2 regions of the Erwinia sp. BNK-24-b genome follow, and region 2 is predicted to be linked to the other one. Evidence: predicted binding sites of a transcription regulator. Region 2 holds the regulator's gene; the other holds the start of a gene.
The links. The regulator LexA, encoded in region 2, represses DNA repair genes until DNA is damaged. The targets are predictions, from matches to a motif close to TNCTGTATGTACATACAGNA.

Region 1 (15,717 bases), 720 kb from region 2:
CGAAATTACGCCCAGCGCCGTGCCTACGCCCGCCGTTGCCAGACCGCCCGTGTTGCAGTGGGTCAGCAGACGGCTGGCGGGTTTAATCAGCTTTGCGCCCGCAGCGGCAATGTTATCGCACAGTGCTTTATCTTCTTCGACCAGGCGCAGCGCTTCAAAGGTCAGCGCCGTAACAAAGTTTTCCTGCGTCAGTGCCTGCTTCATTCTGTCAAGATTATTCATCAGGTTAACGGCCGTTGGCCGCGCGGCTCGCAATACTTCCAGTGCTTCATGCAGGGCCGGTTTCGGCATGCCGTTTTCCGCCAGCAGCGCCAGCAACAGGCTTGCAGAAAGGCCAATCAGTGGCGCACCGCGCACTCTCAGCGCCCGGATATGGTCTACCAGCTCCGCTACGCCGGGCGTCGGGCACCAGATTTTCTTTTGCGGCAGCGCCTGCTGGTCAAGGATCCAGAGCTGGTTATCACGAACTTGTAAGCTGGTTGTGCTCAGTGTTTGCATGAAGGTTAAATCCCGGTTGCGTAATCAGGCCATATTGTGCCAACATGCCTGGCAGATGTATAGACGTCTGCACGGCCTAAATAAAAGAAACCGGTCAGGGCCTTATCGGCCAGTGATAAATTTTGATGAGGTGAGTTAATGTCGCAATATCGTACTTTCACCGCAGCGGACGCCGTGGAATATGCCCGCCAGTTTGGCGGCGTGGCTGAACCTGATAGCCTGGTCGATGCGCAGGAAATCGGTGACGGCAATCTTAACCTCGTTTTCAAAATCTTTGACCACAATGGCGTCAGTAAAATTGTCGTTAAGCAGGCCTTGCCGTATGTACGCTGTGTAGGCGAATCCTGGCCGTTATCGCTCGATCGCGTCCGTATTGAAGCAGAAGTGCTGCAAATTCATAGCGAGTTTTGCCCGGAACATACGGTGAAAATTCTGCATTACGATCCTGCACTGGCCGTGATGGTAATGGAAGATCTTTCCAGTCATGCAATCTGGCGTGGCGAACAAGTCAAGGGCGTCGATTATCCGCAGGCTGCCGCACAGCTGGGTGAATATCTGGCGCAAACGCTGTTTCATACTTCCGATTTTTATCAGCATCCTTACAAGAAAAAAGCAGACGTCGTCCGCTTTACCAATCCTGAACTGTGCGACATCACGGAAGAGCTTTTCTTTAACGAGCCGTATGAAGTACACGAACGCAACGGCTATCCGCGCGCGCTGGAGCCGCTGGTTGCGCAACTTCGCAGTGATAATGAGCTGCGCCATAAGGTTGCCGGTCTCAAGCATCGTTTCCTGTCGAATGCGGAAGCGCTGCTGCATGGTGATGTTCATAGCGGATCGATTTTTGTGGCCGAAGGCAGTCTGAAGGTCATTGATGCCGAATTTGGTTTCTACGGTCCGATTGGTTTTGACGTGGGCAGTGCCCTGGGTAATCTACTGCTCAACTACTGCGCTTTGCCAGGCCTGTTAGCACCGCGCGAAGCGGCCGATGCCCGTGAAAAGCGTCTTAATGATGTACGTACTACCTGGCAGAGCTTCGCCGAGGGGTTCCTGGCACTGGCGACTGAGAAAACGCAGGATCGCGCACTGGCTTATCCCGGCTATGCCGCAGAATTTTTGGGTAAAGTCTGGCGCGATACGCTGGGTTACTGCGGCACGGAGTTGATTCGCCGTACCGTTGGTATGTCGCAGGTTGCCGATATCAAAACTATTCAGGATGAAGCGATGAAGGTGGAGTGCGTGCGTCAGGCGGTAACGCTGGGCAGGACGCTGATTCTGGCCGCTGACCGCGTAGAGGATATTGAGGCGCTAATTGCTCGTGTCAGACAGAATGGCTAAGTATAAAATTAATTTCCTGGCCGCTCATCGGGATTTTTTTAAAGCGGAAGGTACCTTTGCTGAAGACATGGAGTTAATCGTGACGGAGTTTCAACTCGCTGAAGTTATTTAACTTTGCTGCGTCAACGGCAATGGTAGTCAAAAAGGTCGGTATTAAATCGATAATATCATTATGGTTTTCTTAAAATGGCCATATCGCTATCACTATCCCGGAAAAATAAAGCCCGCCGCCGTAAGCCAGATGCGCCAGCAGGCTGAAAAGCCGTGCTTTCGATGGGTTTGCCGTTCGGGAAGCCGCCACGCCAAAGCCTAGCGCGGGCTGCATAATGAACCAGGGCGCAGCGACCGTTACTAATCCGCTCAATATCGCTACGCTTAAATCGGGATGGTGCAACCATGTCGTGCCGGAAAACAGCAGCGGAACAAACGAGAACCCAATGCCGATAACATAATGAAGCATCCAGCCAGTCTGCTTTTCTCCTGCCAGCGAAGGCGTATTAATAACAGAGTGATGTATAAAACGGCCTTTCCCCATCCATAAAAGCCATCTGCCCGCTAAAGCATAATCAAAGGAAGCAATTCCCCATCGGCGCTTTAATAACAATGCCCAGCCATCCATACAAAGCGTGGCGCTAATGCCGATTAGTGCGACACGCAAGAGCATTTCCATGGTCATTCCTTCTCCGGTTGTTCTGATGTTAAGCTGACGGGCATTGTGCAACTTAAAGCTCGCTTCAGGTCAACCATGAAAGAACTGGATATTGGCGAAGTCGCAAAGTTAACGAATATTGCGCCTTCCGCACTACGGTTTTATGAGAAAAAAGGGCTGATTCGCTCTGTTGGACGCAATGGTCTGAGAAGACAATATGGGCCGGATATTTTAAATAAACTGGCTCTTATTACTCTGGGGCGTACGGCAGGCTTTACGCTTAATGAAATTGGCGAGATGTTTGATGCGCAGGGTAATCCGTCTCTTGATTCAATGTTATTACTCAATAAGGCGGAAGAGCTGGATAAAACGATTGGGCAATTGAAAAAGGCCAGCGAGGGGCTGAAGCATGTAGCTAACTGCAGTGCGCCAGACCCTGTGCAGTGTCCCAATTTCCAAAAAATTTTAAGCAGGGCACGGGCAGCGCTTTTTATCGGATAAAAGCTTTTCCGTTCTGAGGGATGACCAGTACTTCAAAACGCTTCGTGCGGCCAAAAAGGCAGGCTATCACCAGATAGCCTGCCTCCACACGTTAATAAAAATATTTCCCTGTTTAACAGGTTAAATCTGCCAGCAAGCGATCTTAACTTTATCCGTCAAATTTAAGCCCGTTTCAGGCCGCTTCCGTTTTTCTTACACCTTCCTGGTGCTCTTCTTCCTGCGTTAGAGTGGTTTGCTGTGCTTCATCTTTTTGCGTCTTTACCGGCTGGGTCGCCAGCGCATCCGCCTCAAATTCGTCAACGTTAATGGAGCGCAGGCGGCTGGCTTCGGCACGGGTCAGCACGGCGGCTTCCTCTTCGTTCAGCCATTTTTCCTGTAACCCTTTTTGCGCCAGCTTATCCAGACGCGTAAATGAGAGCGGTTTTTTCAGCTTCTTGTTCAGCCGGTCGTGAATTACCTCTGCCGCCATCACGTCCTGCAATGCTTCTTCCAGCTGGCCCGCCGGATTATTTTCGCCCGGCGTCAGGTACTGACCACGGCCTAAGCGCGTTCTGGTGGCCGAAGGAATTTGCAGAATGCGCGCCAGCTGGTGATCCAGACGGTCGGAAGGCGCGCGGCAATGGCGACCCAGTGGGAAAATAGCAAACTGGAGCAAACCGGCAACGGCGCGATTCGGGAAGTTACGCAGCAGGTCTTCAACAGCCGTTTCCGCCTGGTTCAGCGCATCCTGCACGCCCCAGTGCAGCAGCGGCAGGTCGGCTTCGTTACGGCCTTCATCTTCATAGCGCTTCAGCGAGGCAGAAGCCAGATAGAGCTGGCTAAGCACATCGCCAAGCCGTGCCGAAATACGTTCGCGACGCTTCAGGCTACCGCCCAGCACCGACATAGAAATATCGGAAAGCAGTGCAAGGTTGGCGCTTAAACGGTTCAGATGCTGATAATAACGGCGCGTCGCGTCGCGGGTTGGCGTGCTGCTGGTGCGTCCGGCTGTCAGCCCAAGCCACAGGCTGCGCATGTTATTGCTGGCAATGTGGCCGATATGGCTAAACAGCGCCCGGTCAAAAGCGTTTACATCATGGCTTTGTGCCGCCGCCATTTCCGCCAGCACATAAGGATGGCAGCGAATGGCGCCCTGGCCGAAAATGATCATACTGCGCGTCAGAATATTTGCGCCTTCAACGGTAATGGCGATAGGCGCCCCCTGATAAGCACGGGCCAGGAAATTGCTTTTGCCAAGCATAATGCCTTTGCCGCCAGCGATATCCATCGCGTCCATAATGGCGCGCTGTCCACGGTGGGTGCAGTGGTATTTTACGATAGCGGAAAGCACCGCTGGTTTCTCGCCCAGCATAATGCCGCTGGTAATCAGCGACGCCGCCGCATCCATTACGTAAGCGTTACCCGCAATACGCGCCAGCGGTTCTTCGATACCTTCCATTTTGCCGATAGGCAAACGGAACTGACGGCGGATATGAGCATAGGCACCAATCGCCAGCGCAATACTTTTCAGGCTACCGGTAGAGTTGGAAGGCAGCGTGATGCCGCGCCCAACGGAAAGGCATTCCACCAGCATCCGCCAGCCCTGACCGGCCATCGCCGGCCCGCCAATAATGTAATCAATAGGAACAAAAATATCTTTGCCGCGCGTCGGGCCATTCTGGAAAGGTACGTTCAGCGGGAAGTGGCGTTTGCCAATCTCTACGCCCGGCGTCTGCGTTGGGATCAGTGCACAGGTAATGCCCAGCTCTTCTTTCTCGCCAAGCAGATGTTCGGGATCGGAAAGCTTAAACGCCAGGCCAAGCACCGTGGCGACAGGAGCGAGGGTAATGTAGCGTTTGTTCCAGGTCAGACGCATACCGAGCACCTGCTGGCCTTGCCATTCGCCCATGCACACCACACCGGTATCGGGGATTGCGCCCGCGTCAGAACCCGCTTCCGGACTGGTCAACGCAAAGCAGGGGATCTCTTCGCCGCGCGCCAGGCGAGGTAAATAGCGATCTTTCTGCTCTTCTGTGCCGTAGTGCTGCAACAGTTCGCCGGGGCCAAGCGAATTGGGAACGCCCACGGTGATGGCCAGAATACCGGAAACGCCAGCCAGTTTTTGCAGTACGCGAGCCTGAGCATAGGCGGAGAATGCCAGGCCGCCATACTCTTTCTTGATAATCATGGCAAAGAAACGCTGCTCTTTCAGATAAGCCCACAGTTCTGGCGGCAGGTCAGCCATTTCATGCGTAATCTGGAAATCGTTAGCCAGCCGACAAGCTTCTTCGACCGGGCCTTCCAGAAACGCCTGTTCTTCCGGCGTCAGCCGTGGCTGCGGATAGTCGTGCAGCTTTTTCCAGTCAGGTTTGCCGCGAAACAGATCGCCTTCCCACCAGGTTGTGCCTGCGTCGATCGCTTCTTTCTCTGTACGCGACATTGGCGGCATGACCTTCTGAAAAGTATTCATCATCGGCCTGGAAAAAAGGGCGCGGCGCAGCGGCAGCAGATTAAAGGGCAACAGGATAATGATTAACGGCAGCAGTAACCATGGCGTCCAGAGATGCGCCATCGCCCAGGCTGCGGTCCACACCAGCACAATCAGGCTTGCCAGCCCCAGACCTACACGGTGATAAAACAGTGCGCCAATCAGCACCACTGTTGCAACGCAACTGAAAACCATCATAACCATCGCTCCGCAAGTTGTAAGAGGTCTGACCTGTTGCTTACAGATCTAATGGAGATAATTTTCTTTATCAATCTATTTACACAATAATTACAACCTGGCTCACAAAGCGCGGCCAGGGCACCCTAAAGCCGACGGCGGGCAGGCGGGGCGCTTTTCGCCCGCGCGGCAACTTGCTAAACTGCCGCAGACCTCACCTAAAAGGACTCTCCTATGTACCAGGACATCATTCGCGCCGAGTTAAATGAAGCACAGGACACGCTCACTAATTTCCTTAGCGATGAAGCAAATATCCATGCTATCCAGCGTGCTGCGGTACTGCTGGCGGATTCATTTAAAGCCGGCGGCAAAGTGCTTTCCTGCGGCAACGGCGGTTCACACTGCGATGCTATGCACTTTGCAGAAGAGTTAACCGGCCGCTACCGCGACAATCGTCCGGGCTATCCGGCCATTGCGATTTCTGACGTCAGCCATATCTCCTGCGTAGGCAATGATTTCGGCTACGACGCTATTTTCTCGCGCTATGTAGAAGCGGTAGGTCGTTCTGGCGACGTGCTGCTGGGGATCTCGACTTCCGGCAACTCTGCTAACGTTATTAAAGCGGTGGAAGCAGCGCGCGCGCAGGGCATGAAAGTGGTTACGCTGACCGGCAAAGATGGCGGAAAAATGGCAGGCAGTGCCGATGTTGAAATCCGCGTGCCGCATTTTGGCTATGCCGATCGCATTCAGGAGATCCATATCAAAGTGATCCATATCCTGATCCTGCTGATTGAAAAAGAGATGGCTAAGTAACCCACGAGGAACATCTATGTGCGAACTGCTCGGGATGAGCGCGAATGTCCCTACGGACATCTGTTTTAGCTTTACCGGGCTTGTACAGCGCGGCGGAAAAACCGGCCCGCATAAAGACGGCTGGGGAATTACCTTTTATGAAGGCAAAGGCTGCCGGACGTTTAAAGATCCGCAGCCCAGCTTTAATTCGCCGATAGCGCGGCTGGTGCAGGATTACCCGATCAAATCCTGTTCGGTGGTGGCGCATATTCGTCAGGCAAACCGGGGCGAAGTTTCGCTGGAGAATACGCATCCGTTCACGCGCGAACTCTGGGGACGTAACTGGACCTATGCGCATAACGGCCAGCTGAAAGGCTATCGCGGCCTGGAGACGGGACCTTTTCGGCCGGTTGGTGAAACGGACAGCGAGCAGGCTTTCTGCTGGCTACTGCACAAGCTGACCACGCGTTATCCGCGAACGCCGGGCAACTGGCCTGCGGTGTTTCGCTATATTGCAGAGCTGGCAACGGAACTGCGGGAAAAGGGCGTCTTTAATATGCTGTTGTCGGACGGCCGCTATCTGATGGCGTTCTGTTCGACCAATCTGTTCTGGATCACGCGCCGCGCGCCGTTCGGCAAAGCGACATTGCTGGATCAGGACGTGGAAATTGATTTTCAGAAGCAGACCACGCCAGACGACGTGGTCACGGTAATCGCCACTCAGCCCTTAACGGGGAATGAAACCTGGCACAAGATTGCGCCAGGCGACTGGGCGTTATTTTGCCTCGGAGAGCGCGAGCGCTGACTGATTGACCGGCGTGCTGTTCAGAACCGCGTTGTTCAGCACGTATTTCCCGCCGCTGACGCTTATGGAAGGCGGCTGGCGGTTCTGCACAAATTCAGCATAGCCCGGCTGTAGCTGCTGCCAGAAGCTGTAGTAAACCGAATAGCGGTGACGCTGCAGGTTGCTGTCCGTCATGCGGAACGGGTAGATACTGACTTCCACTCGCGGCTGGCCGTTGCGCAGCGCTGCTTCCACATAATGATAAATTTCATCAATGTTGGTGTCCGTCATCGCATAGCAGCCAATTGATACGCAGCTGCCGTGGATCATCAGGTATTTACCTTCATAACCCTGCTGGCGGTCATATTCGTTAGGAAAACCGGTATTAATGGCCCGATAAAAACGGCTGTCCGGCTTAAGCTGGGAAAGGCCCACGCTATAAAAACCTTCCGGACTTTTAAAATCGCCCTGACGACGCTTAGGGCCTAAGCCGCCAGAAAAATTACAGATACGGTAGCTATTCAGCAGACGGTAGTCATTGCCAATTTTGCCATACAGCTCCAGCGTACGTTCTTCCTTAAAGATTTGAATATACACGGGGGTGCCGAGGAGCTGCTTCTTTAACTCTTTGCTTACCGGTGCCAGCGGTGCGATCTGTGCAACAGGGACGCTGGCGAAAACAACGGCTGGCAGAAAAAACATCGCAAACAGCAGTGCGATTTTGCCCATTCTGGTTCCCTTGATAGTAGGGTTGGATGCTACGTCCGAAGACGCTGTTAACTGCTTTTTAGGAAATGTCCGTAAAAGCTGCGCCACATTATCATTGTCTATTTTTTTATCAAGAGAGCCACGCATAAAAACAGAGAAAAATTGCGCCAGCCCGCTGCCGCTGCGCTTTCACAAAGAATTAACCTGTTGAAATTGCACTCTCCGGCTGTATACTTATCCAGTGTTACTGGAGGGGTGGATGCGTAAGATCATACACGTGGATATGGACTGCTTCTACGCAGCGGTAGAGATGCGCGATAATCCCGCATTGCGTCATATCCCTATTGCGATTGGCGGCAGTCATTTGAAGCGCGGGGTTATCAGCACCGCCAACTATCCCGCCAGAAAATTTGGCGTACACAGCGCGATGGCGACGGCCACCGCGCTCAAGCTTTGCCCTCATCTGAAAGTTATCCCCGGCCGTTTCGACGCGTATAAAGAAGCCAGCGCGCATATTCGGGAAATTTTTACGCGCTATACGGCGCTGATTGAGCCGCTGTCGCTGGACGAGGCCTATCTGGACGTTACCGACAGCCCGCACTGCCACGGTTCTGCCACGCTGATGGCGCGTGAAATCCGCCAGACTATTGCCAAAGAATTAAACCTTACCGCTTCGGCAGGCGTAGCGCCGATTAAGTTTGTCGCCAAAATCGCCTCCGATCTCAATAAGCCTGACGGGCAGTTTGTCATTACGCCAGAAGAGCTACCGCAGTTTTTGCTGACGCTGCCGCTGGCAAAAATTCCTGGCGTGGGCAAAGTCACGGCGAAAAAGCTTGAAGAGCTGGGCCTCTATAACTGTGCCGACGTGCAGAAAACGGATTTGGCCATGCTGCTGAAACGCTTTGGCAAGTTTGGGCGGGTTTTATGGGAGCGCTGCAACGGCATTGATGAGCGTGAAGTGGTGACGGATCGCCTGCGCAAATCGCTGGGCGTGGAGCGAACGCTGTCGGCGGACATTCACGAATGGGAAGCTTGTCTGGAAATTATCGACTATCTCTATGCAGAGCTGGAGCGGCGTCTGAAAGCGGTAAAGCCCGACTTACAGATTGCCAGGCAGGGCGTTAAGCTGAAGTTTAACGACTTTCAGCAGACTACCCAGGAACATGTCTGGCCGATGCTGAACAAAGAAGATTTTATCAACGTTGCGAAAAAGACGTGGGAAGAGCGTCGTGCCGGGCGGGGCGTAAGGCTGGTGGGGCTGCACGTAACGCTGCTCAATCCGCAGCTGGAAAGGCAACTGCTGTTGGGACTGTAGCGGCCACGGCAGACGGCTGCGGCACTGAAAAGTAAAACAGGCGGAGTTCTGCTCCGCCTGTCGCTTTTATTTCGCCGGAATTGCCTTCAGCAGCGCCGTCAGCAGCTGCCAGTAAAGGCCAACGCTTGCGATATGCACCTGCTCATCCGGTGAGTGGGGACCGGTGATGGTCGGGCCGATAGAGACCATATCCATTTCCGGATACGGCTTTTTAAACAGGCCGCATTCCAGACCCGCATGGATCACCTGAATATTTGGCGTTTTGTTAAATAGTTTTTTATAGGTTTCTTCTACCAGCGCCATCACTGGTGAAGAAGGGTCGGGCTGCCAGCCAGGATAGCTGCCTTTGGCCACGGTTGTTGCTCCGGCCAGATCGCCCAGCGCGGTCAGCGTTTCGACCAGGTAATCTTTGCCGCTGTCAATCAGCGAGCGCACCAGGCAGTTGATGCGGGCTTCGTTATCTTTCAGAGCGACCACGCCAACGTTCAGCGACGTTTCCACCACGCCTTTCATCACGTCAGAATTGCGGATGACGCCGTTCGGCGTGCTGTTCAGCAGGGCGATAAATGCATCGCGGCTGGCCGTGGTCAACGCCTGCTCGCTGGCGGCCACGTTTTCTACCACCACGTTGATGTTTTTCTCTTTCAGGCTCAGCTCGTTCTGCAACGTTTCCAGATAGTGCAGCGCCAGGCCTTTCAGTCGGTCAAGCTTATCGGCAGGCACGGCCAGCGTGGCCATAGCTTCACGTGGGATAGCGTTGCGCAGCGTGCCGCCAACGAAGTCCACCAGACGCAGATCCAGCGCTTTGGCATGCGCAAACAGGAAACGTGCCAGCAGCTTGTTGGCGTTACCCAGGCCCAGATGAATATCCGCACCGGAGTGGCCGCCTTTCAGGCCTTTTAAAATCAGCTGAACATGCTGATAACCAGCGGGCACCGCCTCACGAGTTACGGCAAGCGTGGTCGTGAAATCAATACCGCCCGCGCAACCCATATAGATTTCACCTTCCTCTTCCGAGTCGGTATTGATCAGGATATCCGCCTGCAGCCAGTCAGGTTGCAGACCAAAAGCGCCCACCATGCCGGTCTCTTCAGTCATGGTCAGCAGCACTTCCAGCGGGCCATGCTCAACGTTTTTGTCCGCCAGCACCGCCAGCGCGGAAGCCATGCCGATGCCGTTATCGGCACCCAGCGTGGTGCCGCGGGCTTTAACCCATTCGCCGTCAACCCATGGCTGAATCGGGTCTTTAGTAAAGTCGTGAACGGTATCGTTGTTTTTCTGCGGCACCATATCCAGATGCGCCTGTAACGCTACAGGCTTCAGGTGCTCCAGGCCGGGAGTGGCAGGCTTGCGGATCAGGATATTGCCCACTTCATCACGACTGGTATAAAAACCTTGCTCCGTTGCCCAGGCAAGAACGTACTGGGCCAGCGCTTCTTCATGATAAGAGGGATGCGGAATCGAGCAGATTTTGGCAAAGATATCCCACAGCGGCTGTGGTGACAGTTGAGATAGTTCAGACACGTTAAATCTCCTGTGTCGGCATCCTCGGCCAGCGGCGCGTGGGATGGTGAGCATTTGTGATAGGGGAGGTCAGGATCTGACGCGACAAAGTAAAAGAATATCATTGTTTCCAGGGGGATGCTTAGTTCGCGGCGGTAAAAAAGCGCGGTTCGTGCCATCCGGTGCTGGTTTTTAGCGGCTCAGATCTCTATAATTCCGCGCAACCCCTCCCATTGTACATTTTTAAGCCGATATCACCGGCCGGGACTCCTTTTATGAGTGAAAAATACGTCGTCACCTGGGACATGCTGCAGATTCATGCCCGTAAACTGGCTCAGCGCCTGCTTCCTGTTGAGCAGTGGAAAGGCATTATCGCGGTCAGCCGTGGTGGTCTGGTTCCTGCCTCGCTGCTGGCTCGCGAGCTGTGCATCCGCTACGTCGATACCGTCTGCATCTCCAGCTACGACCACGATAACCAGCGTGAAATGCACGTGCTGAAACGTGCGGAAGGCGATGGCGAAGGCTTTATCGTGATTGACGATCTGGTTGATACCGGCGGCACCGCTCAGGCGATTCGCGATATGTACCCTAAAGCGCGTTTCGTGACGATTTTCGCTAAGCCGGCCGGTCGCCCGCTGGTGGATGACTATGTTGTGGATATTCCACAGAATACCTGGATTGAGCAGCCGTGGGATATGGGCGTGGTTTATATCCCGCCAATCGTAAAAGGTTGATTTAGCTCAATCAAAACGCCCGGTTCCGCCGGGCGTTGTGCTTTTTAAGGTTCGCAGCCGCCGTCGCGCTGCTATAAACTACAACGATTCTCCGTGTGCCGAAGGATCGTAGCTATGTCACCAAAAAACCTTAGCGAAGAGCTGTTCAAGCCACGCTTCAAGCATCCTGAAACCTCCTCTCTGGTTCGCCGTTTACATCATCACAAGCCGCTGCCGCTGCATTCCGCGCTGGAAGGTGAAAGCCATGCGGGCTGGTATCGCATGGTTAACCGTCTGCTGTGGACGTGGCGTGGCGTGGCGCAGCTGGAAATCGGTGAGGTGCTGGCGAGGATCGCCGGTAGCCAGGCCGAGCGCACTGATGAAAAGCTGCTGGATACGGTCGTTGGCTATCGCGGCGGTAACTGGATTTACGAATGGTCTAAACAGGCGGCAGGCTGGCAGGAAAAGGCCGCTGCGGCAGAGAACGATGCAAAGGCGGGTCAGTGCTGGCTTCATGCCGCCAATTTGTACGGCATAGCGGGTTATCCCCATCTGAAAGGGGATGAGCTGGCAGAGCAGGCGCAGCTGCTGGCGAACCGGGCTTACGAAGAGGCGACGTCGCGCCTGCCGGGCGAACTGAAGGAGCTGGAATTTGCCATTCCCGGCGGCAGCTCGATTTTTGGCTTTCTGCATATGCCAGAAAAGGTCCGCGCGCCTTATCCTACCGTCCTGCTGTGCGGCAGCCTTGATTCACTGCAAACCGACCATTATCGGCTTTTCCACGATTATCTCGCCCCGCGCGGTATCGCAATGTTAACCATCGATATGCCGTCAGTTGGGTTTTCCGCTAAATGGAAGCTTTCCCAGGATTCCAGTTTTCTGCATCAGCAGGTGCTTAAGCAGCTGGAAACCGTACCGTGGATCGACCACGCGCGCGTTGGCGCTTTTGGCTACCGGTTTGGGGCTAATACCGCCGTACGGCTGGCTTATCTTGAGTCGCCTCGCCTGCGGGCCGTGGCCTGTCTGGGCCCGGTGGTTCACGGTTTACTGTGCGATCGGGCGTTACAGGATCGCATCCCGGAAATGTATATGGACGTGCTGGCAAGCCGACTGGGGATGGCTTCGGCTGCCGATTCTGCGCTGCGCGTCGAACTCAATCGCTATTCGCTAAAAATGCAGGGACTGCTGGGCAGGCGCTGTCCTACGCCAATGCTTTCCGCTTACTGGCCGGGGGATATTTTCAGCCCGGAAGAGGAGTCAAAACTGATCGTCAGCTCTTCTACCGACGGCAAGCTGATGCCAATTGCACTTTCGCCGATAATGAGCAACTTTGATAAAGCATTACGTGATATTGTTGACTGGTTAGCTAAACGATTAACACGCTGAGTCGTTAATTCTTAACATTCGGCTAAAACTAACGGGCTCAACAAAGGAGTTTTAACAATGGCGTTACCGAGTGGGCATCCCAAGAGCCGCTTAATGAAGCGTTTTGGCGCATTAGGGCCTTATATCCGCGAGGCTAAATGTGTCGAAGACCGTTTCTTCTTCGACTGTCTGGCCGTTTGCGTCAATGTAAAACCTGCGCCGGAACTGCGTGAATTCTGGGGCTGGTGGATGGAGCTGGAAGCACAGGAAGATCACTTTACCTATGAGTATCATTTCGGCCTGTTTGATAAGGAAGGAAACTGGAAGCCTGCAACGGTGAAAGGGAAGGAAAACCTTGAACGGCTGGAAGAGACGCTGCGTAATTTTCACGTGCGGTTAAAAGCATTGCTGGAAGAGCTGGAGCTGGGTCTGAAACCCGCTGCGGACTTCGCTGACGAGCCGGTTAAACTGACCGCCTGAGGCTGAGAATAAAAAAGGCTGGCGTTTGCCAGCCTTTGCTTACGGACACATAACGAGGGGCACTGCTACCGCATCCGTGCGGCTCACATTTAAAACTGGTAGGTCACGCCCATAGCGACGATGTCGTCGGTATTCTGCGCAAGCTTGTTGTCATCGTTCAGCAGGTTAATTTTGTAATCCACAAACGCGGACATATTTTTATTGAAGTAGTATGTCGCGCCCACGTCGGCAAATTTGTAAATATCCGCATCGCCCACGCCGTTCTCAATGTCTTTCGCTTTGGTTTGCACGTATGCCAGAGAAGGACGGAAGCCGTTATCGAACTGATACTGCGCCACCAGCTCAATGTTCTGCAGATAGTTAGCGTAACCGCTTACCGCTACGCTGGCACCGTTCACCTGCGCCGTACCGCTAATTGGCGACATGTTGCGCGTTTCGGCATAGGTTGCTGCCAGATAGACGCCGTTGTTGTCATATTTCAGGCCGGATGCCCACGCGTCGGCTTTATCGCCGGTGCCGTAAGTGCTGGCGCGCTGCGCGTTGGTACGATCGGAAGATGAAATCGCGCCGTTAATGGTCAGGCCGTCGATAATTTTATAGCTTAATGAAGCGGCCATGCCGTCGCCGTTAGCCGTTGAGCCGGTACGGGTAGTGCTTTCGTTTTTACCCTGGTATTGCAGGGCGAATTTCAGGCCGTCGACCAGGCCAAAAAAGTTGGTATTACGGTAGGTCGCCACGCCATTGGTACGGGTCAACATATAGTTATCGGCTTTGGTATACGCGGTAGCGCCAAACTCCGGCATCATATCGGTGTAGGCTTCTACATCGTAAATCAGCCCGTAGTTACGGCCATAGTCGATAGAACCGTAGTCGCCAAATTTCAGACCGGCAAAACCTAAACGCGTTTTGGTTCCGGTAGTGCCGTCGCTTTCCGCATTGTTCAACGGAACGTGATATTCCCACTGACCGTAGCCGGTCATCAGGTCATTAATCTGGGTCTGTCCTTTAAAACCGATACGTACATAGGATTTATCGCCGTCATTGCTGGCGGTATCGCTGATGTAGTGCATGGCTTTCAGTTTGCCGTAGAAATCGAGCTTATTACCATCTTTGTTATAAATTTCTGCGGCCTGTGCTGCCGTGGTCATAGCCAGAGCGGCGGTCAGGATTGCCAGTGCGCTTTTCTTCATTTTGTTATCATTCCCAAATGAGTAAAATTTTAAATGGCCCGACGTCTTCGTTCAGGGCACGAACGTTTTACCCTGCGGAGATGAACTTTTTATTACATTTGTTCGCACTTCTTGTTAATTGGTCATTTTTAGACTACTTATGCGCAGGGAGTTTTTACGCCTTTTCGGGCAGCGGCTGTTGGCATCCGGGGTGACACCTGATAAAAAGTCTCCTTCTATTAATAATTGCTATGGCAGGAAACAATGAGCAGCAGCCAGACCCTGGTCGTCAAACTGGGGACCAGCGTATTAACCGGCGGATCGCGTCGGCTGAACCGGGCACATATTGTCGAGCTGGTGCGTCAGTGCGCGCAGCAGCATGCGGCAGGCCACCGGATTGTGATCGTCACTTCAGGCGCAATGGCCGCCGGACGTGAACATCTGGGCTACCCGGAACTGCCGCCGACCATCGCCTCAAAGCAGCTGCTGGCTGCGGTGGGGCAGAGCCGGTTAATTCAGCTGTGGGAACAGCTGTTCTCTATTTACGGCATTCATATCGGGCAGATGCTGCTGACGCGTGCCGATCTGGAAGACCGCGAGCGCTTTTTAAACGCGCGCGATACGCTGCGGGCGCTTCTGGATAACCATATCGTTCCGGTTATTAACGAAAACGACGCGGTAGCCACGGCGGAAATCAAGGTAGGCGACAATGACAACCTTTCCTCGCTGGCCGCTATTCTGGCCGGTGCAGACAAGCTGCTGCTGTTGACCGATCAGCCCGGATTGTTTACCGCCGATCCGCGCAGTAATCCGCAGGCCGAACTTATTAGCGATGTACACAGCATTGACGATGCGCTGCGCGCGCTGGCCGGTGACAGCGTTTCCGGTCTGGGAACCGGGGGAATGGCGACCAAGCTCCAGGCGGCGGACGTCGCCTGTCGTGCGGGTATTGATACCATTATTGCCGCCGGCAGCCGTGCTGGCGTCATTGGCGACGTGATTGACGGCAAGCCGGTCGGAACACGTTTTCACGCGCTGCAAACGCCGCTGGAAAATCGGAAACGCTGGATTTTTGGCGCACCGCCAGCCGGAGAATTAACGGTAGATGACGGCGCGCTGGTGGCTATTCTGGAGCGCGGCAGTTCCCTTTTACCGAAGGGCATTCGCACCATTACCGGCAATTTTTCGCGCGGTGAAGTTATCCGCATTCGTAGCCTGGAAGGGCGCGATGTGGCGCATGGCGTCTCCCGCTATAACA
Region 2 (15,717 bases):
CTGATCATCGTCGATCATAAAAACCCGTTTGATACGCTGGCCTATTCCGTCGCGATTCTGATTCTGGTTGTCACGCTGTGGCTGGCTAACAGCAACCGGCTAAAGCGCGAATAGCGGCAGGTAATTGCAGATCTTCCGGGTACAAAAAAACCGCCATTAACGGCGGTTTTTTTGTGCTGGTCAGGTTAAGCGGCCTTACCAGCAATGTTGATTAACGCAAGCGCTCTCAAGCAGCAATATAGTGTGCCTTCAAGTGCTGTATGTCAAGTGTACGAATTGCTGGTTTGGTGTACAATTCCCGCGGCCCTTTTCGCCGCCTTAAGCAAGCGGGCACCGGATCAGGAAAAGGATTTCCAACGGCCGTAAGCGTAAGCGTTCTCAAGCGCTTGCATTCACGCTGTCAGCTCCGGTGGTGGCATGGTGAAGCGGTCTTATCAGGGCCGCACAATGAAACGGTACTTTTGTATTGTGCTCATTGTTTCTGGTGCGCTGTGGTCATCCGGAAGTGGGAACTGGTCAATTTCCAGTAACTCGTTCACGGTGATCGTCAACGTAGCAGGCAAGTAAGCCAGGAGACCGTCCTGCGGGGCGGTTTTCCGCTTCGCCTTTCGATTAAAATTCTGTTTAACGTCTTTTGCCTTGCGCTACAGGTGGCCGGCTAAAGCGCGAATAGCGGCAGGTAATTGCAGATCTTACGGATACAAAAAAAACCGCCATTAACGGCGGTTTTTTTGTGCTGGTCAGGTTAAGCGGCCTTACCAGCGATGTTGCGTCACGAAACTAACGTAAGCACACCCATGCAGCAACATAGTGTGCCTTCAAGTGCTGTATGTCAAGTGTACGAATTGCTGGTTTGGTGTACAATCCCCGCGGCCCTTTTCGCCGCCTTAAGCAAGCGGGCACCGGATCAGGAAAAGGATTTCCAATGGCCGTAAGCGTAAGCACACCCATGTGCTTGCATTCACGCTGCCAGCTCCGGTGGTGGCATGGTGAAGCGGTCTTATCAGGGCCGCACAATGAAACGGTACTTTTGTATTGTGCTCATTGTTTCTGGTGCGCTGTGGTCATCCGGAAGTGGAAACTGGTCAATTTCCAGTAATTCATTCACGGTGATCGTCAACGTAGCAGGCAAGTAAGCCAGGAGACCGTCCTGCGGGGCGGTTTTCCGCTTCGCCTTTCGGTTAAAATTCTGTTTAACGTCTTTTGCCTTGCGCTACACTAGGGCACCTTATTTAACTGTCCGGAGAAGCGCAATGACCGATGCCGCGCTAACACAGTTGCGCGCCCTTGAGTGGCTCCCTCTTTCTGCACCAGCGCTGACCGCGCCGCTGCTCGACTGGCTGATGGAAGAAGACTCCATGACCCGCCGTTTTGAGCGCCATTGCCAGAAAGTGACGGTGAAAATCCTGCGTGAAGGCTTTGTCAGTGCAAAAGAAGCAGGTGCCGATGCCGGGCTGCTGCCTGCGGAGTCGCGCTACTGGCTGCGCGAAATTTTGCTGTGCGGTGACAACGAGCCATGGCTGGCCGCCTGCACGCTGTTGCCCGAATCCACGCTGCACGGGCCGGAACAAAAGCTACAGCAGCTTGGCACTCAGCCTTTAGGTCGCTATCTTTTCGCTTCTTCAACGCTAACTCGTGATTTTATCGAACCGGGAAGAAGCGATGACTTATGGGGACGTCGCTCACTGCTGCGCCTTTCCGGCAAGCCGCTGCTGCTGACCGAACTGTTTTTACCGTCCGCGCCGCTTTACGCGTCAGCGCAGGCTGAAAGGAAGATGTAGCATGGAGAAATCTCTGCAGACAAGTAAGCTTCAGGCCTATAGCCGCCTGATGCGTATCGATAAACCTATTGGATCGCTGCTGTTGCTGTGGCCCACTTTTTGGGCACTGTGGCTGGCTGGTTTGCGTATTCCGCCTTTCAACGTGCTGATTGTATTTGTGCTGGGCGTCTTTTTTATGCGCGCGGCGGGCTGCGTGGTAAACGATTTTGCCGACCGCAAAATTGACGGTCATGTAAAGCGCACTCGCGCCCGCCCGTTGCCAAGCGGCGCGGTAACCTCGACCGAAGCCAAATTATTGTTCGGCGGGCTGGTGCTGGTGTCGTTTTGCCTGGTGCTGACCATGAACCTGATGACGATTCTGCTGTCATTTGGCGGCCTGGCGCTGGCGTGGATTTATCCCTTTATGAAACGCTATACCCATCTGCCGCAGGTAGTGCTGGGTGCGGCGTTTGGCTGGGCAATTCCAATGGGATGGGCCGCCGTTAGCGAAACGGTGCCGCTAACCTGCTGGCTGCTGTTCTTCGCTAATATCTGCTGGACGGTGGCGTACGATACGCAATACGCGATGGTGGACAGAGATGATGACCTGAAGATCGGCGTGAAGTCGACGGCAATACTCTTTGGCCGTTTTGACAAGCTGATTATCGGGTTATTGCAGCTGGTTACGCTGGTACTGCTGGTGGCTATCGGTCAGCTGATGCAACTGGGCATGCCGTTTTACTGTTCGCTGGCAGCAGCCTGCGCGCTGTTTATTTATCAGCAAAAGCTGATTAGCGCCCGCGATCGAGATGCCTGCTTTAAAGCGTTCCTGAATAATAACTATGTAGGGCTGATACTTTTCGTGGGTATCGCGCTGAGCTGCGCGCCTTTTTGATAGTGTTGATGAAATAAAAAAGGCCAGCATCTCGCTGGCCTTTTTTTATCGCTGAACTTATCCGTGGGTCAGCGCGCTTTCAATCGTCATCCGCACTTCCTGGCTGATCAAATCAGCCAGCATCTGATAAACCTTATGCGTTTGCTCATAATGCGCATCGCCGCTATCGCTGATATAGCCTTGATCGCGCAGCGTTAGCACCAGTGTTGAAAACACAGCCTTATCAAAGAACTCCGGTGCGTTGATGCCGTGCAGCACGGAAAGACGCTGCGCCATCGTCCGGCTCTCTTTCTCCAGCGTACCGCGATTAATCGACGGATTGGCACTAAGAATAGAGAAGGTGATGGCATAACGCTGCAATGTCTCACGCACACCAGCCGCCAGCAGCTGCAGCGTATGGAAACGGGCAGGGCTAAGGCGCAGCGTTTGCGTGTGCTCGTCGGCGGTCAGCAAGCCCTGACGGGCCATTTCGCTGACCAGCAAATCCAGCACGCCCGGCAGCTCGTCTTTTTCCCAGTGCAGGAACAGCTCGCTCTTCAGCATTGGATAAATCACGCTAACCTGGCGCAGCAGCTCGGCGCGCGTCAGCTCCTGATGCTGCATCAGGATCACCGCAATCACGGAAGGCATTACCAGCATGTGATGAACGTTGTTGCGGTAATAGGTCATCAGTACCGCCTGCTCGCGCGGCAGTACAATGATCTCGCCGATATTATCCTGCTCGATTTCAAACTTATTCATGCTTAACGCATGATCCAGCAGCGCATCCGGCGTCATGTCCGGCACGGTCGAATCTGGCGAATAAGGGACGTTGCGCAGCAGCTGAATATAGCAGTCAAGCTGTTCGACCAGCTGCTCGCGGGTCAGCGAGCGCTGACGAGAAGCCAGCAGGGCAGTAACGCACAGGTTCATGGCGTTAGCCGCACCCGCGTTATTGATCCGCACCATTACGCGCTGGGCGATATCGTTTACCGCAGGCGTCAGCCAGGCCGGGCGCTGGGACTCGATCGGATCGATAGAATCACGCCATTCGGGCACATGTTTATTAAGGTAAGTAACCAGCGGCAGCGGTTCGCCAAAGTTTACATAACCCTGGCCGAGATTACGCAGCTTGCGCAAGCCGCGCACCATCTGCATAAAGCCTTCTTTCTCTTTAGTTGCGCCGCGCAGCTCCTTCGCATAGGTGCCCACTTCCATTACGTGCTCGTAGCCAATGTAGATAGGCACTAACGTAATCGGACGGTTACCGCCGCGCAGCATCGCCTGGATAGTCATCGACAGCGTGCCGGTTTTCGGATCAAGCAGGCGGCCCGTACGTGAGCGACCGCCTTCCACAAAGTATTCTACTGAATAGCCTCGGGTAAACAGCTCGCCCAGGTATTCGCGAAATACGGTGGAGTAAAGCTTGTTGCCTTTAAAGGTACGACGAATAAAGAACGCGCCCAGACGACGGAAAATCGGGCCGGCTGGCCAGAAATTCAGGTTGATACCGGCGGCAATATGCGGCGGCACCAGCCCCTGGTGATAGAGCACGTAGGAGAGCAGCAAATAGTCCATGTGGCTGCGATGGCACGGTACATAGACAATCTCGTGTCCGTCCTGTGCCAGCTGCCGCACGCGTTCGCCGCCGTTAACGTTAATGCCCTGATAGAGCTTGCTCCACGTCCAGCCCATAATTCTGTCGGTCAGACGAATCGCCTCGTAGGAGAAATCAGCCGCCACTTCTTCCATCAGCTCAACGGCATTCTGCTGCGCTTTTTCATGGGAGATTTTCTTGCTGCGCGCTTCATCCTCAACGGCTTTTGCAATCGCTTTAGACTGCAACAGCTTATTGAACAAATCCTGACGAACGGGCAGGCGCGGGCCAATCGCCGCCAGGCGCTGGCGGGCAAAATGCATTCTGGCTACGCGTGCCAGCTTCTGGGCGATAGTTTTATCCGTGCCGTGCTCTGTTGCCATCCGGCGTAGTGACACCATCGGTGAAAAGCGCACAAAGCTGTCGCGTCCCAGCCACAGGACGGCGATAAACTTCTGGATACCGTTTAATACGCGCAGATGCGGCTGGCTTTCGCCCTGAACTTCGCGGCCTGGTGCGCGGCCAAACATCACCGCAACGGGTACCATCTGCACATCAAGCAGAGGATGACTACGGTGCAAATCCAGATAGTCATGGAACGTTTTAACGGATTCCAGATTCGGCGCATAGTAAGGAAACACGCGCGGGCCATCGTGGATAAACACGTAACGCGGCAGCAGCGTACCGTCGATTTCCAGCGGATCTAAGGGATCGGGAAGATCTTCTTTGCGGCACTGCTCGCGCAACGCCAGCAGATCGGCCTTTGAATCATACGGTAGTACATACATAATAGGGCGCGACGTATCGAGCCCCAGTTCAGCGACCGGCTCGGCGGGGATCGCCTTACTCTTTACCAGCATTTTTACCGGTAAATTCAACAATTTATAATATAATTTACGCCAACCTGACATAGACAACATGAAGCCTCTCGTTAGCAAAGCGCCGCAAGCATACCAGAATCCTTGCATGAGATCTGTGATGTTACAAAATGTGCGCTACCCTGACATTGACGTTAAACATTACAAAGGGTTCCCTTGATATGACAAATAACGCCGTCGGTATCACGCGGATTATCAAAGCTGCCGGTTATTCGTGGAAAGGATTACGAGCGGCATGGCAGCATGAAGCCGCTTTTCGCCAGGAGCTGGTGGCAGCAGTGATTGCGGTCATTATCGCCTGCTGGCTGGACGTCAGCGTACTGGCAAGAGTCATGATGATCGGGTCCGTCGCGCTGGTGATTATCGTCGAAGTGCTTAACAGCGCCATTGAAGCCGTGGTCGACAGGTTGGGCAACGAGTTTCACGAGCTGTCCGGACGCGCCAAGGATATGGGGTCGGCGGCGGTGCTGCTGGCTATCTTGCTGGCCGTTTTCGTCTGGCTGAGCATATTGCTTTCACGCTGAACGCCCGTAAAGTAATTGTCGTTTTTTGCACAGCTTAAGGTTTTCAACGGCGAAATACCTGTATATACTTACAAGTGACTGTATAAACAACCAGGGGGCGGGATGAAAGCACTAACGGCAAGGCAGCAACAGGTTTATGACCTGATTCGCCAGCATATTAACCAAACCGGCATGCCGCCGACGCGGGCAGAGATCGCTACGCAGCTCGGTTTCCGTTCCCCGAATGCGGCTGAAGAGCACCTTAAAGCGCTGGCGCGCAAGGGCGTTATCGAAATCGTTTCCGGTGCATCACGCGGTATTCGCCTGATGATGGAAGACGAAGACGGCCTGCCGCTGATTGGCCGTGTGGCTGCGGGCGAACCGCTGCTGGCGGAACAGCACATTGAAGGACATTACCAGGTCGATCCGGATTTATTCAAGCCGGGTGCCGATTTCCTGCTGCGCGTTAGCGGCATGTCGATGAAAGACATCGGTATTATGGATGGCGATCTGTTGGCCGTACATAAAACGCAGGACGTGCGTAACGGTCAGGTAGTGGTTGCGCGTATTGATGACGAAGTTACCGTCAAGCGACTGAAAAAGCAGGGTAACATCGTTCATTTACTGCCGGAAAACAACGAGTTCCAGCCTATTGTGGTTGACCTGCGTCAGCAAACCTTTTCAATTGAAGGCCTGGCGGTTGGCGTGATACGTAACGGTAACTGGCTCTGAGCCACCGCTTCTGGTGATTTCTCCACGCGTCGTTTCTATAACGGCGCGTTGCGGCTTTCCTGAGTTTCAGATCTTCTCTTAGCAGCACAGATTTTCCTTTCTTTTAACACGGCATTTGACCGTGACTGCCTTCCCCGTGTTTGCTGTACTGCTACTGCTACTGCTACTGCTACTGCTACTGCTACTGCTACTGCTACTGCTACTGCTACTGCTACTGCTACTGCTACTGCTACTGCTACTGCTACTGCTACTGCTACTGCTACTGCCGTCTTTCTTAATGGCTACTGTCTCCGCACGTCGTACAGGCTTGTTACCTTTGCTTTCACACCGCTTCGCTTTTTTTTGCTGGTCGCCATGCAAAACCGCCATCATCTACTACAATTATTAGTACGTTAAGCATTTAGGCAGCGTTTTATGTTGCTGTCAGCCGTTTTGCTGTAACGATAAGCTGTTATCACCTAAGGTTCTAAGTTAAGGAGAGACAAGATGAATAAAGACGAAGCCGGCGGTAACTGGAAGCAGTTAAAAGGTAAAGTGAAAGAGAAGTGGGGCAAGCTGACCGACGATGATATGACCATCGTTGAAGGCAAACGCGATCAGCTGGTAGGTAAAATCCAGGAACGCTATGGCTACACTAAAGACCAGGCCGAAAAAGAACTCGGTGACTGGGAAACGACGAATAAACATCGCTTCTGAGGATGTTAAGTAAGTCGCTGGCAGGCTAAATAATCAGTCTGCTTAACAAGGGTGGTGCTTACGGCACCGCCCTTGTTTGTTTATGGCCTTTGGCACGTCATTGACACTGGTCAGACATGGCTTAAATATATTTGAAGGGTTAGCTACTTAGCGGCCACGCTTTTTGGCAACAACCGTGTGATCGTGCTGGCACTCATCCTGGTGCTGGCAGGCTTCAACTTCAACGCAATTAAGGCACAAACCGTGTGCTTCAATAACGCTATTGGTCAGCGCAAAACCCGTGCTTTTTGCCAGTGACTTCAAAATAGCCTCTACGCCTTCGGCATGTTGTTCAGTCACGGCCCCGCAGCGGTCGCAGATTAGCATCGCCGAGGTATGTGAAGGCTCTTCAAAGTGATGGCATACCACATAGCTGTTGGTCGACTCCACCCGATGCACGAACCCCTGCTCCAGCAAAAAATCCAGCGCGCGATAAATCGTCGGCGGCTTGGCCTGTGGTTCGCTTGCGCGTAGCAGGTCCAGCAGATCGTAAGCGCTGATTGCGCCGTGATGCTGGCTCATTAGCCGTAGCACTTCCAGACGCTGAGGCGTCAGCCTGACGTTGCGCTGCTGGCAGATAGACTCTGCCTGCGACAGGATTTTTTCAGGACTGTTTATCTTCATAGCTCTCCCCAGGCCAGCTTAGAACGTTATGTTATCACAATGGCGTTAAAAACGCCGCGCTTCCGCGTGGTCGAAGGCTGCCTTGCTCATCTTAAGATCCCTCTCTTGCCGATGGCGAAATTATCAGGCTTTTTGCAGGGTATTCCTGTGCTTATCATTCAATCCTATGATGAGAGAGGCTGTACCATTCGAAAATCAAGGAGACGGTTGTAATTAGCGATATTTTATGTACATTTACTTAAGTAATTGTTAATAATTTTGGTGGTTACAGGGAAATACTGGCTCTGCTTTAAGGCAGCTAACAGATTAAAAGAAGCGCAATGCGTAGAAAAACCACACTATTTTGGTTTAGTTCCGGGCAATGGCCATTTGACTTAAGGTTCATTATGCAGGCAGTCATCTTCGGCGCGCTTCAGGCGTTGTCTCCTTTTTGAAGGGTTCAAGGTAAATGGTCAAAAAAACACGTAAACTGAGCAAGCTTCCCCGTTCGATTGCTTTTCCCGTCCTGTTTCTGGCACCGCTGAGCGCGCTTGCCGCCGGTAATTATTACGATGCCCGTAACGATGCAATGGGTGGAACGGGCGTGGCTTCATCAACTTATGGTACGGCCGTGCTGGCTAACCCGGCGCTGATGACCAAAGCCCAGCCGGATGACGATGTCAGTATCATTCTTCCCGCCGTTGGCGCGCAGCTGACGGATAAAAACAAGCTGATTGATAAGGTTGATGATTTAACCGACAGCGTTGATAACTATCGCGATATCGCCAACCAGGGGATCTTTAGCCTCGCTGATTACCCGCGGGTACAGTCTGCCGCAGGCGATCTGGCCAACCAGCTACGTGGAATTAAGGGCAGTAAGGCCTGGGCGACAGCGGGCGCAGCCGTTGCCGTGACCGTACCTAATGAAGTTTTGCCTTTCGCCTTTGTAGCAAAAGCCTACGGTACGGCTCACGTTGCGACAGATATTAGCCAGAATGATATTAATTACCTTCAGGGTATAGCTGACGGCACCCGCATCCCACTGCCGGGCGATCAGAGCTCACTGACCTCGGCAGCGTTGGGACGTGGTGCGATCGTTTATGACTATGGCGTTGCCGTGGCGCACGAATTTAATATCGCCGGGCATCCGGTTTCTTTTGGTATTACGCCGAAGATTCAGAAAACTTATCTCTATAACTACAGCGCTTCTGTTTATAACTACGATAAGTCGGACTTTACCAAAGGCCGTTATAAGAACTCTAACACCGGCTTCAACATGGATGCCGGTGCCGCCACCGATTTGGGCGATAACTGGACGCTGGGTTTAAGCGCGCAGAACCTGATTGCACGCGATATCGATACCCGTGAAGTTAACGGCTATAAGGATACCTACCAGATCCGTCCGGTCGTAACGCCTGGCGTTTCTTACCACACCGAGCGGCTGACGGCGGCGCTGGATGTCGATGCCACGCCAACTAAACGCTTCAAAACGGTGGAAGATAGCCAGTATGCGGGTATAGGTGCGGAATATCGTGTACTGAGCTGGTTACAGCTGCGTGCAGGTTATCGCGCCGATATGAAATCTAACGACACTAACGTTGTTACCGCCGGTTTTGGTCTGTCACCGTTTAATAAGGTGCACCTGGATCTGGCCGGTATGCGCGGCAACGACAATACCTGGGGTGCCGTGGCGCAGCTTAACTTTACGTTCTGAGTCTCCTTTCGGGCGCATCCCGGTGCGCCCGCATCGTCCGCTTAGCGATTGCGGGCAGTCATGCTATCATTGCGCACATTATCGTCATTTGTTAATCAGAGTTTTTGCGCTTTATGACCCATAATTTACCCGCCCACCGTTTTTCCGTTGCGCCAATGCTGGACTGGACCGACCGTCACTGCCGCTATTTCCATCGTCAGCTGAGCCGCGAGGCCTTGCTCTATACCGAGATGGTGACCACCGGCGCCATTATTCATGGCAAAGGCGACTATCTGGCGTGGAACCAGCAAGAGCAGCCGGTCGCGTTACAGCTTGGCGGCAGCGATCCGCTTGCGCTGGCGCAATGTGCCGAACTGGCGCAGGCTCGCGGTTACAACGAGGTTAACCTGAACGTCGGTTGTCCTTCAGATCGTGTACAGAACGGGCGCTTTGGCGCTTGCCTGATGGGCGAGGCCGCGCTGGTGGCGGACGCGGTGAAAGCAATGCGCGATCGCGTGTCGATTCCGGTTACGGTAAAGACGCGTATTGGCATTGATGACCAGGACAGCTATGCGTTTCTTTGCGATTTTATTCGTCAGGTTTCGGAGCAGGGCGGCTGCGAGATGTTTATTATCCACGCGCGTAAAGCCTGGCTTTCTGGCCTGAGCCCGAAAGAAAACCGTGAGATCCCACCGCTGGACTATGAGCGTGTTTATCAGCTTAAGCGCGATTTTCCACACCTCACTATTTCCATTAATGGCGGCATAAAATCGCTGGCGGAAGCGAAGGTGCATTTGCAACATGTGGATGGGGTGATGGTAGGTCGCGAAGCCTATCAAAATCCGGGGATGCTGGCGCAGGTCGATCGCGAGCTGTTTGGCAGCGATATTCCTGCTGTCGATCCGGTGGCCGTGGTGCGTTCAATGTATCCTTATATTGAACGTGAGCTGGCGCAGGGAACCTATCTGGGACACATTACGCGGCATATGCTTGGTTTGTTCCAGGGTATTCCGGGTGCGCGTCAGTGGCGGCGTTACCTGAGCGAAAATGCGCATAAAGCGGGTGCGAACGTCGAAACGGTAGAAGCGGCGTTGGCGCTGGTAGCGGATAAGGTGCCGGCCGGGGTTTAACGGAGTTGCTGGCGCTGGCGCTGTATTAATAGTGTCAGGTATCAAGGGCCGCTGTGGCTTTGATATCGGTGAAAAGGCAGCAAGGGCCGCTGGACCGCTGTTACTGTTGCTGTGATACCGGGGAAAAGGTAGCAAGGGCCGCCGGACCGCTGTTACTGTGGCTTTGATATCGGTGAAAAGGCAGCAAGGGCCATGCGGAACACGGACACGCCGTAAACCCGTCCCTGGGGGCTTGTTTCGCGCGTCCATGCGCGAAAACAGTCCGCTTATCCGCATGGCCCTTGCTGCTGGTCAAGCGGCTGAGTCGCGGTAAATATCAATGTGGCATCGGTATTAGCCTGTAAATCGTTATGGCGCTGTAGCTCTTGCTACTGATCAAGCGGCTGAGTCGCTGTAAGTATTAATGTGGCATCGCTGTTAGCCTGTAAATCGTTATGACGCTGTAGCTCTTGTTACTGGTCAAGCGGCTGAGTCGCTGTAAGTATTAATGCGGCATCGTTATTAGCCTGTAAATCGTTACGTGTGCTGTAGCTCTTGTTACTGGTTAAGCGGCTGAGTCGCGGTAAATATTAATGTGGCATCGCTGTTAGCCTGTAAATCGTTATGGGCGCTACGGCTATTGTTGCTGGTCAGGCGACTAAGCCGTTAGGCAAGACCTCGGGCTCGGTGCCAGACAATCTGTTTTCTCAAAACCTGGTCAATATCGCGCCAGGTAGTGACGATATTGACTACGTCGCCGGTAGTCCTTTTGATTATCCGCATTATTTTCAATATATTAGATAAACAGAAACCTGGCACGCATCTTGTAATAAAGAAGAATATCTTTAATCAGGAGTACGCTATGGAAATTTTCTTTGTTCTCGGCTTCTTTGTCATGTTGCTACTCACCGGCGTTTCTCTACTGGGTATTATCCTGGCGGTAATCGTTGCCAGCGTGGTGATGATGTTTGCGGGATTGCTAATGATGGTAGTTAAAATGCTGCCATGGCTGGCGCTTGCCGTGGCCGTCGTCTGGATTTATCGCGCCTATAAAAAGCCGTCGGCAACAACAAAGCGTTGGATATCTCGCTAATATCAATGCGTTGTCGACAAAGTTGCAGACTGTAATGCGGTATCGATCACAACCTGACAGTTTTCATAGATGATTTTGCAATTAAGCATATTTTTTACTTATCAATTCTGCCAGGATGGCTCCACTGAATTTCCAAAATTCATCGCCGCTGACCCTACAAACAGCGCGAACTATAAAAAAGAAAAATGGGCTTCCTTCGGGAAGCCCAGCTTATTTCCGGCATCTGAAACGCGAGAAGCGAATCAGGGGATAAGCAGGCTGGAACCCTGCGTGACGCGGCTTTCCAGCGTTTTGTGCGCCTGCTGAGCATCCGTCAGCGCGAACTTCTGCTGCTCCGGCACATCTACTTTAATCGCGCCGCTGGCAATCAGCGAAAACAGCTCGTTGCTGGCCTGAGTCAACGCGTCCGCTGTAGTGATATAGCCGTTCAAAGAGGGACGGGTAACATACAGCGAACCTTTCTGGTTAAGAATGGCCAGATTTACGCCGCTAACCGGGCCTGACGAATTGCCAAAGCTGACCATCAAACCCCGCCGCTGTAAGCAGTCCAGAGAAGCTTCCCAGGTATCTTTACCTACCGAATCGTAAACAACGCGCACTTTCTTGCCGTTGGTCAGTTCCAGCACGCGTTTCGCTACGTCTTCTTCACGGTAGTTAATGGTGGCCCAGGCCCCAGCCTCTTGCGCTCTGGCCGCTTTTTCCGCCGAGCCTACGGTGCCTATCAGATGCGCGCCCAGCGCTTTCGCCCACTGGCAGGCTATCAGTCCCACGCCGCCGGCCGCCGCCTGGAAAAGGAAAGTTTCATCCGGCTGCACGACATAAGTCTGGCGCAGCAGATAATGTACGGTCAGGCCTTTCAGAAACGAAGCCGCCGCCTGTTCAAAAGAGATACTGTCAGGCAAGATAGCCAGCTTATCGGCTGCAACGGCATGATACTCGCTGTAAGCGCCGAGAGCAGATTGTGCATAGACCACGCGATCGCCCGCTTTTACCATCGTCACGCCTTCGCCCACGCTTTTTACTATGCCTGCCGCTTCCGTGCCCAGTCCACAGGGCAAAGATGCCGGATAAAGCCCGCTGCGTACATAGGTATCAATGTAATTGATGCCGATGGCCTTGTTCTCAACTACCACTTCGCCCGCCGCTGGTTCAGGCATGGCAACGTCAATCACCTGCATCACTTCCGGCCCGCCGTGCTGGCTGATTTGTATACGTTTTGGCATGGTCACTCCTGTTGATTCGGCGTCATTCGGGGAGGACGAAAGGTCGCCAAACGGGTATACTGGCGCGTCCCCACACAAGGTATTACATCACTATGGCAGGAAATAAACCCACCAACAAATCCAATGAAAACCGTGAGCCGCGCGACCGGCAAATGGAAGGGCTGAAGCTGCCGCCCCATTCTCTGGAAGCGGAGCAATCCGTGTTGGGCGGACTGATGCTGGATAACGAACGCTGGGATAACGTGTCCGAGCGCGTGGTGGCACAGGACTTTTTCAGTCGTCCGCACCGCATGATCTTCAGCGAAATGCAGCGCCTGCTGGAAATGAGCAAGCCTATCGATCTGATCACGCTTTCAGAATCCCTGGAAACCAAGGGCGAGCTGAACATGGTTGGCGGCTTTGCTTATCTGGCCGAGCTATCTAAAAATACGCCAAGTGCGGCGAATATCGGTGCCTATGCCGATATCGTGCGTGAACGTGCAGTTGTCCGCGAAATGATCGCAGTGGCAAATGAGATCGCTGACGCGGGTTACGATCCGCAGGGCCGTTCCAGTGAAGACTTGTTGGATCTGGCCGAATCACGCGTTTTCCAGATCGCAGAAAATCGCGCCAACAAGGATGAAGGGCCAAAAAGCGTCGATCAAATTCTGGAAGCGACGATCTCCAGGATCGAATCGCTCTATCAGACGCCTCACGATGGGGTAACCGGCGTGGATACCGGTTATCAGGATCTGAATAAGAAAACCGCTGGCCTGCAGCGTTCGGATCTGATTATTGTCGCGGCTCGTCCGTCGATGGGTAAAACCACATTTGCCATGAACCTCTGCGAAAATGCGGCGATGCTACAGGATAAACCGGTGCTGATCTTCAGCCTGGAGATGCCCGGCGAACAGCTGATGATGCGTATGTTGGCTTCCCTTTCGCGCGTCGATCAGACACGTATTCGTACCGGCCAGCTCGACGACGAGGACTGGGCGCGTATCTCCAGCACGATGGGTATTCTGCTGGAGAAAAAGAACATGTTTATCGATGATTCGTCCGGCCTGACGCCAACGGAAGTACGTTCGCGCGCGCGCCGTATTTTCCGCGAGCACGGCGGGCTGAGCATGATTATGATCGACTACCTGCAGCTGATGCGCGTGCCGGCGCTTTCCGATAATCGTACGCTGGAAATTGCAGAAATCTCACGCTCGCTAAAGGCGTTGGCTAAAGAGTTGCAGGTGCCGGTGGTGGCGCTGTCGCAGCTTAACCGTTCTCTTGAGCAGCGTGCGGATAAACGCCCGGTCAACTCGGATCTGCGTGAGTCCGGCTCTATCGAGCAGGATGCCGACCTGATTATGTTTATCTATCGTGACGAGGTTTATCACGAGAACAGCGATCTGAAAGGCATTGCAGAAATCATTCTGGGCAAGCAGCGTAACGGTCCTATCGGGACGGTACGCCTGACCTTTAACGGCCAGTGGTCGCGCTTTGACAACTACGCCGGGCCGCAGTACGACGACGAATAAAATAGTGTTGGACAACAGAGCGGCAACTGGGGTTATCTGTCCGGCAGGAAATGCTTAGCCGCCGGACGAATAATGACCCAGATTGATGATTATGATCTCAAGATATTGACCTTACTGGAAAGCAACGGCCGCCTGACCAATCAGGAGTTGAGCGATTTAGTCGGGCTTTCTGCTTCCCAATGCTCCCGTCGTCGTATCAATCTTGAACAGGCCGGGCTGATCCTCGGCTACCATGCCCGGCTATCGCCCGATGCGGTTGGCCTGGGCATGATTGGCCTGATCGAAGTTCGCCTTATCAACCACACCGAAGAATACGTCGACAGCTTCCACCATATGGTCGCCGGGCAGTCAGCTATTGTGGACGCCTATAAAACCACGGGCGACGCTGACTATCTGTTAAAGGTCGCCGTGGCCGATCTGGCAGGTTTAAGCGCTTTAATCAGCCAGCTGGTGGCGGGGCACAAAAGCGTGTCGCATGTGAAAACGTCCGTGGTGCTTAGCCGTCTGAAAGAAAACGGCATGATGACGCCAGGCTGTGCTTAAAGAGCTGTTGCGGGCGCTGTGGATCAATCTGGTGCACGTAAACCCGGACTTATGCGTAATCTGTGCAGAAAAAGCAAATTTCATGCACGTCATTTCTGTTTTTTTAGTGTTTCCATACACAAAACAGAAAATTTAATTGCTGGTTTATCAGTAAGTTAATCAATCCTTTGAAAATATAGATTTTTCAGGGGTAAAGTGGTGCGCTTTTTGCTGGAAATAAGGTTATTTCCCGGAGGATCAGCATCATGGATAATGTCGTTCAGCCCGCCAGCATCCCGCATACCTTTGTCGAAGATGCGCTTGCACTACTGTTTGGCACGTTAATGGTTTCTTTTGGCGTGATGCTTTTGAAAAGCGCCGGAGCGTTAACCGGCAGCACCGCCGGTATCGCCTTTCTTATCAGCTATCTGACCCATACTTCTTTTGGCGTGGCTTTCTTTCTGATTAATCTGCCGTTTTACTGGCTGGCCGCACGCAGAATGGGCTGGGTTTTCACGGTCAAAACCTTTTGCGCGGTTGGGCTGGTGTCGCTGTTCAGCCACCTGCATCCGCTTTTTATCCATTTTTCCGCGCTGGATCCCTTTTATGCGACACTGTTCGGTAACGTCGTCATGGGCGTCGGGTTTATAGTATTGTTTCGGCACAAGGCTAGCCTGGGCGGCATAAATATTCTGGCGCTGTGGCTGCAGGATCGTTACGGTATCCGTGCCGGAAAGCTGCAAATGGCGGTTGATACCTGCGTGGTGCTGGCCTCGCTGTTTGTGGTGTCGCTGCCGATGCTGGCGGCCTCCATCGCGGGCGCAGCGATCCTCAATCTGATTATTGCGATGAACCACCGTCCTGGCCGCTATTCTGTCTGAAGAATG

Region 1: dinB (DNA polymerase IV) is a predicted target of LexA. The motif match lies at 8,139-8,158, and genes of this name have one in related genera.

Annotation. Positions count from the first base shown of each region.
Region 1 covers NZ_CP179901.1:3,606,610-3,622,326, reverse strand. The annotation lists gene mtnA (S-methyl-5-thioribose-1-phosphate isomerase) at 1-498, opposite strand, end outside; gene mtnK (S-methyl-5-thioribose kinase) at 637-1,836, shown strand; gene ACMGGR_RS16660 (DUF2938 family protein) at 2,018-2,506, opposite strand; gene ACMGGR_RS16655 (helix-turn-helix domain-containing protein) at 2,582-2,986, shown strand; gene fadE (acyl-CoA dehydrogenase FadE) at 3,159-5,651, opposite strand; gene lpcA (D-sedoheptulose 7-phosphate isomerase) at 5,865-6,443, shown strand; gene ACMGGR_RS16640 (class II glutamine amidotransferase) at 6,460-7,227, shown strand; gene dpaA (peptidoglycan meso-diaminopimelic acid protein amidase) at 7,198-7,935, opposite strand; gene dinB (DNA polymerase IV) at 8,174-9,229, shown strand; gene pepD (beta-Ala-His dipeptidase) at 9,296-10,753, opposite strand; gene gpt (xanthine phosphoribosyltransferase) at 11,008-11,466, shown strand; gene frsA (esterase FrsA) at 11,581-12,831, shown strand; gene crl (sigma factor-binding protein Crl) at 12,889-13,290, shown strand; gene ACMGGR_RS16605 (porin) at 13,380-14,480, opposite strand; gene proB (glutamate 5-kinase) at 14,724-15,717, shown strand, end outside.
Region 2 covers NZ_CP179901.1:4,326,970-4,342,686, reverse strand. The annotation lists gene psiE (phosphate-starvation-inducible protein PsiE) at 1-114, shown strand, start outside; gene ubiC (chorismate lyase) at 1,254-1,781, shown strand; gene ubiA (4-hydroxybenzoate octaprenyltransferase) at 1,783-2,655, shown strand; gene plsB (glycerol-3-phosphate 1-O-acyltransferase PlsB) at 2,713-5,142, opposite strand; gene ACMGGR_RS20025 (diacylglycerol kinase) at 5,271-5,633, shown strand; gene lexA (transcriptional repressor LexA) at 5,736-6,344, shown strand; gene ACMGGR_RS20015 (CsbD family protein) at 6,831-7,040, shown strand; gene zur (zinc uptake transcriptional repressor Zur) at 7,188-7,697, opposite strand; gene ACMGGR_RS20005 (conjugal transfer protein TraF) at 8,152-9,396, shown strand; gene dusA (tRNA dihydrouridine(20/20a) synthase DusA) at 9,510-10,505, shown strand; gene pspG (envelope stress response protein PspG) at 11,347-11,577, shown strand; gene ACMGGR_RS19990 (quinone oxidoreductase) at 11,820-12,800, opposite strand; gene dnaB (replicative DNA helicase) at 12,893-14,308, shown strand; gene ACMGGR_RS19980 (Lrp/AsnC family transcriptional regulator) at 14,381-14,851, shown strand; gene ACMGGR_RS19975 (YitT family protein) at 15,097-15,711, shown strand.